Filimonas effusa: one gene and its partner. The protein of the gene in region 1 interacts with the protein of each later gene in a pairwise test. Links are inferred from orthologs where the notes say so. Each region holds a gene or a part of one and is shown on either strand. Other genes may lie near its edges. The genes, in order: ruvC and ruvA.

Evidence for each region.
Region 2: the proteins of ruvC (region 1) and ruvA interact in binary tests that used the Escherichia coli proteins (3 or more experiments, as listed by UniProt). The link is inferred for Filimonas effusa from one-to-one orthologs.

Annotation. Positions count from the first base shown.
Region 1 is NZ_SDHZ01000002.1:875,847-878,928, forward strand. Bases 215-3,051 are described here. They hold ruvC (crossover junction endodeoxyribonuclease RuvC), read left to right. Parts: upstream 215-1,263; coding sequence 1,264-1,839; downstream 1,840-3,051. Other genes in these bases: ESB13_RS14820 (lysylphosphatidylglycerol synthase domain-containing protein), read right to left, coding at 215-1,041; ESB13_RS14830 (HIT family protein), read right to left, coding at 1,854-2,243; greA (transcription elongation factor GreA), read right to left, coding at 2,249-2,722; ESB13_RS14840 (NAD(P)-dependent oxidoreductase), read right to left, coding at 2,904-3,051. Outside these bases: ESB13_RS14815 (DUF3108 domain-containing protein), read right to left, coding at 1-114; more of ESB13_RS14820, read right to left, coding at 115-214; more of ESB13_RS14840, read right to left, coding at 3,052-3,082.
Region 2 is NZ_SDHZ01000004.1:284,666-287,760, forward strand. What follows is about bases 149-2,998. They hold ruvA (Holliday junction branch migration protein RuvA), read left to right. Parts: upstream 149-1,200; coding sequence 1,201-1,797; downstream 1,798-2,998. Other genes in these bases: ESB13_RS20910 (beta-ketoacyl-ACP synthase III), read right to left, coding at 149-1,039; sov (T9SS outer membrane translocon Sov/SprA), read left to right, coding at 1,893-2,998. Also shown: ESB13_RS20905 (DUF2147 domain-containing protein), read right to left, coding at 1-7; more of ESB13_RS20910, read right to left, coding at 41-148; more of sov, read left to right, coding at 2,999-3,095. UniProt on the Escherichia coli protein: The RuvA-RuvB-RuvC complex processes Holliday junction (HJ) DNA during genetic recombination and DNA repair.

The DNA of each region.
Region 1 (3,082 bases):
GATGAACTCGCCGTTCTGGAAAGCTGTATTCCTGATGCCACAGAAGTCATCATCATCGGCAGACAGCCTTACCCAGGCCATAATGCCCAAACAAAGTGTAATAAATTTCTTCACTTATTTCTTAAATAGTTTGATACCTAATATAAACAAACTTCCGGCCAATGATGGTAATATTAAGTTAATACCCCATATACCAGCCGCTGTAGCAATAATACCAACTGTATTCGTGCTAAGCAAACCAAATAATTGTAAACTGGCCTGGCCACGCACGCCAAGTTCAGCCATGGGTATTGTAGGTACTATAGCCAGTACGAGGAATAAAACGGACACCATCCACCAGCCCTCGATCCAGCCTATATTAACCTGGAATACCTGCAGAAGCAGAAGATACTGGATGGTAAAAACAGCGAAACGGCCTATAGAAAGTGAAAGCACCCTGGTTAGTTCTTTCCAGTGAAAGGTTTCCACTTTCTGTATAAAAAATGCATATTTCGACACAAAAGGAATACGCTCCACCAAGGCTGTGATCCTGGAGAGTTTAAAATATACCAGCAGCAGCAGGATGGTACCTACAATAACGGCATACAGCAACCCATCGAACCAGAAAATGGAAAGTCCCACCAACTGAGTATCGGTATCCAGTATATTCAGGCGCAGGTAAATAAGTCCTCCTATGCCTGCGAGCAGGGTAACGATAAGCTGGCTAACACTTCCTACCAGGGTTAGTGCAATAGAGCGGAGGCGGTTTCCTTCATCCATATAGAGGATCCTGCCTACATATTCCCCTACTCTATTAGGTACGAATAAAGACAGGGCAAGGCCTGATAATACTGCTTTAAATGCCTTAAAAAGGGAAATTTCCTGAACAGGCGCCACCAGCACCTGCCATTTGCGGCCTTCAATACCCCAGTTAACGAGGCTCAACGCCACTACCAGCCAGAACTTCCATTGCTGGGGACCTTTCAGAGAACTAAGGATGGTATCCCATGACTGATGCAGATTTTCCTGGTTTTGGACGCGCCGGTAAATCACATACGACAACGCAACAAACAATATCGGTCCTACTATATAATTCAGTAATATCTTATACTTACGCTTCAGCTTCCTGTAATTTTGCTCAAACGTACATTAATTTTTCCGCTCATCGTCTTAAGAGAAGAACCGAAGCGGAATTATAGCTGCTTCCGGAAATGGATAGGCATTGTACACAGGAGAAACAGGCATAAATATCAATATCAAGTTTGAAACGTTTATTTTCACGTTGTGATTAAGAAACCCGACTATATTATTCTTGGCATTGACCCCGGCACCCTGGTAATGGGTTACGCCGTATTAGAAGTATATGGGCGGCAGGCAAGACTGCAGGTAATGGATGTTCTGAAACTGGCCCATAAGAAAGATGTATATGAGCGCCTTGAAATGATACATACCAAGGTATCGGAACTCATACAACATCACCGGCCGGATTATTTTGCTATTGAAGCGCCTTTCTTTGGTAAGAATGTGCAGAGTATGCTGAAACTTGGAAGAGCACAGGGCGTAGCTATTGCAGCTGCTATGCAGGGACGTGTGCCGGTAACTGAATACTCTCCTAAAAAGATAAAGCAATCGATCACCGGAAACGGCAGCGCCGATAAGGAACAGGTATGGAAGATGCTGCAACAGGTATTAACAATTGAAGAGCAGCCCAAGTATTTTGATGCTACAGATGCTTTGGCTGTGGCATTATGCCATCACTACCAGCAAAGCAGTCCTTTATCGAAAGCCACTAAAACATTAAAAGGCTGGGAAGAATTCATTTCTCAAAACCCCGACAGGGTAAAGATCAATCCCAGGTAAGTAAAGTCTTTTTATTATAAATGTGCCAGAATTTGTTTTTGCGCGTGTTCCAGTTCTCCGGGTGTTGCCTTTTGTTTTGAAGCCATGATATCGGCATCGGCCATGCCATTCATTGGCAACAGGTGAACGTGCGCATGCGGCACTTCAAAACCCAGTGTAAGAATATTCACCCTATCGCAAGGGAAGGCTTTTTGGATTGCCTGCGCCAAGGGTTGCGCAAAAGGCAGCAGCTCACTAAGATAACCAGCAGGCAGATCGAACAAGCGGTCTGTTTCTATTTTGGGCACAACGAGTGTATGGCCAGGCGTAGCAGGAAAAATATCAAGGAATGCGAAGAACTTATCGTTCTCCGCAATCCTGTAACAAGGAATTTCACCTGCGATAATTTTAGAAAAGAGGGTCATATCAATTAAATAGCGATATTATCTATTTTAAATTTGATAACGCCTGTAGGCGCCTGCACTTCAGCAACATCACCTTTGACTTTGCCGAGCAACCCTTTGCCAATAGGAGAACTGATAGAGATCTTACCCGCTTTCAGGTCAGCCTCTTTTTCTCCTACCAGTTGATAAGTCACTGTTTTCTTTGTAGCTATATTGGTAATGGTCACCCTTGTTAAGATAGAGACCTTACTGGTATCGATTTCATCTGTGCTTACAATACGCGCGCTGGCCACCTGGCTTTCCAGCAAAGCCATTTTGGCTTCGAGGATCCCCTGTGCTTCTTTGGCAGCGTCGTATTCCGCGTTCTCACGCAGGTCGCCCTTTTCACGTGCTTCTGCGATGGCTCTTGATGCAGCTGGCCGGTCAATCGTCTTCATCCGGTGTAACTCTTCCATCATTTTGTCTAGTGTCTCTTTAGTCACATACATGATGTCACTCATATCAGAATCGGTTTTATGAGGGATAAAAAAATAACAACGCCACACACCACGTGTAGCGTTGCCGAACTACAAAAATACAAATTAGTTTTATTTGCCAACCTTTCCGGGGTGCTTGTTATTTGTTAAAAGCAGCTTTAGCGGTTGCCGTTGAAACAGGCAGGATGGTTATTTTATTATGATCTTAGCCTAAAATATCCAGTTTGTCAAGCACCACTTTGGCCATTTTGAAATAGGCTTCGTGGCTATATCCTGCTATATGCGGCGTAACCATTACCTGGGGGAAGCTGCACAATTGCTCCAGCTGTGCTTTTTGCTCCGGGGTATGGGTTGCAAGCTTCTCATTTTCAATAACATCGACAC
Region 2 (3,095 bases), on another replicon or contig:
TTTGCATAATTGACAAGCTTTACTGTAAGATAACCTTTTTCTACTTTCCATCATACCCCCACTTCACCCAGCAGGAGCCCCATGTGAAGCCGCCGCCGAAAGCTGCGAGAATGATATTATCGCCTTTTTTGAGTTGTTTTTCCCATTCCCAGAGGCAAAGCGGTATGGTTGCCGCCGTAGTATTGCCAAAGCGGTGAATATTGATCATCACCTTTTCCTTGGGAAGACCCATACGGTTGGCAGTAGCATCAATGATACGAAGGTTAGCCTGGTGAGGTGCCAGCCATGCAATATCATCGGCGGTGAGGTTGTTACGCTCCATTATCTGGGCGGCAACATCGGCCATGCCTGTTACTGCAAATTTGAACACCGTTTTACCTTCCTGGTAAGCAAAGTGCTCGCGGGCGGTAACAGTATCTATGCTGGCGGGTTTCAGAGAGCCGCCGGCTTTCATATGCAGGAATTCACGGCCGCTGCCGTCGCTTTTCAGGATAGCGTCACGAAGACCATATCCCTCCGTACCAGGCTCCAGCAGGATGGCGCCCGCACCATCACCAAAGATGATACAGGTATTACGATCAGTGTAGTCAATAATGGAACTCATCTTATCTACACCCACCACTATCACTTTCTTATAACGGCCACTTTCAATGAAAGAAGCGCCGGTGGTAAGAGCAAAGAGAAAACCGGAACACGCAGCGCTAAGGTCAAAGCCCCAGGCATTGGTGGCGCCTAATTTATCGGCTACAATATTGGCGGTAGCAGGAAACACCATATCCGGGGTCACCGTAGCGCAAATAATGCAATCGATATCTTTAGGGTCGAGATTTTTCTTGCGCAGGATCTCCTGGATAGCAGGCACGGCCATATCACTGCTGGCTTTTCCTTCTCCTTTCAGAATCCTTCTTTCTTCAATTCCCGTCCTGGTCTTGATCCATTCATCATTGGTATCCACCATTTTTTCCAATTCCTGGTTGGTGAGTCTGTATTCAGGAACAAAACCGCCAACTGATGTTATGGCTGCGTGTATTTTGGTCATGCTTGTGCTATTCGAAATTAAAAGTTGCCAAAGGTATTGACATTTTCCCTAAAACCGGAGTTACAATTTAAGGGAGTGGGTCGGATTAAATTTTCATAAACCTGTGTTAATAAAAAGTGCGGGATTACGCCGAATACTATATTTTTGATGTAATACCGGATATGATAGCATTTGTAAGAGGCCTCTTTGTAAATAAAACACCCGCACAGGTGATCGTTGACGTAAACGGAGTAGGTTACGACCTGCATATTAGCCTGAATACCTATTCGGCTATTGCTAATATGGAAAAGGGACAGCTGCTTACTTACCTGCACATTACAGAAAACGGCCAAACGCTTTATGGTTTTTATGAGCAGTTGGAAAAAGAACTCTTCCTGCAATTGATAAGTGTATCAGGTGTTGGGGCTTCAACCGCCAGAATGATGCTGTCGGGGATGAAACCGGATGAAATTGTTAGGGCCATCGTACAGGGAAACGCTAAACAACTGGAAGGAATTAAAGGAATTGGTAAAAAAACGGCAGAAAGGCTTATCCTGGAATTACGCGACAAAATGAACAAACAGTCGCTTGAAACAACGCTGCTACCCGGTATCACACCACAGCATTCCATTGAAAACGACGCTGTGAACGCCTTGGTAAGCCTCGGTATTGCACGGCCAATGGCTGAACAGGCATTGAAAAAAGCCCTGAAATCCCATCCGCTATCGGAAACCACCAGCTTGGAAGAGCTGATCAAATTGGCCTTAAAAAATATATAAGCCTATCGCAAAAACTTCTACTTAACCAGAGCTGAAACGGAAAATTGACCAACCATAACTACTCTCTCTTACGTTATTGCATTTCGATAACGGTCATGTGCTTGCTGTGCATGGGTAATGCCTATAGCCAGCAGTCAGATTCGCTGCGCTTTCCGCTTCAGGACAGAAGAGGCGACCCATTTACCGCAGGTAAAACCAACCCCTTCGATATAAAAGACTCCGCCTACGTAAAACGTTCGGTAGAATACGATCCCAAAACAAAACAATATTATATCGTTGAGAAAATAGGCAACTCCTATTATCGCAAACCAACCTATCTCACTTACGAAGAATTCTGGCGCATCCGCCACCAGCAGGCCGAATCAGAATACTTCAGTCAGCGCGCACAAACTTTATTCGATCTCAATAAAAAGGTGAAACGCCCACCCATGCAACTATACCCTAAACTGTTCGACCGCATTTTTGGTGTCGACAGCGGTGGCCTCAAGGTAAACATCAGGCCACAGGGTAACGTCGACCTTTTATTGGGATACCAGGGACAATCTATCAACAACCCTACACTGCCGGAAAGGGCACGTAAAACAGGTGGCTTCGATTTCGATATGAACGCCAACCTGAACGTGATGGGTAACATAGGTAACAAGCTGAAACTACCTATCAACTACAATACCCTTGCCAACTTCGACTTCGAAAACCAGATCAAGCTCGATTATAAGGGAATGGACGATGAAATTATCCGCTCTATTGAGGCCGGTAACATCTCATTCCAGACAAAAGGCACACTCATGTCAAGCGTGCAAAGCCTGTTTGGTATTAAAACGCAGTTGCAATTCGGCAGGTTAGGTATTACTACTGCACTCGCCAACAACCGCTCTCAGAAGCAGTCACTGGGTTTACAGGGAGGAGGTATAAGACAAAACCTGAACAAGAAGCTCGATGATTATGAAGAAAACAAACACTTCCTGTTAGGTCAGTACTTCCGCACCAACTATAATAAAACCATGAGCAACCTGCCCATCGTTACCAGCCAGGTGCAGATCCTGAGAATGGAAGTTTGGGTAACCAACAGAACAGGAAGCACTACCGATACGCGTTATGTAGCCGGTCTCATGGATCTGGGCGAAAACGCTCCCTATAATAATAATATCAACTCATTAACGCAGAATACACTGCCACAGAACGGCGCAAACGACCTTTATTCTTTCCTCGTTGGTAACCAGTCAAACCGTAACCCCAACCTCGTAAGCAGCCTGCTGCAGGCAAAAGGCCTGCGACCCGTAACTGATTTCGAAAAAACA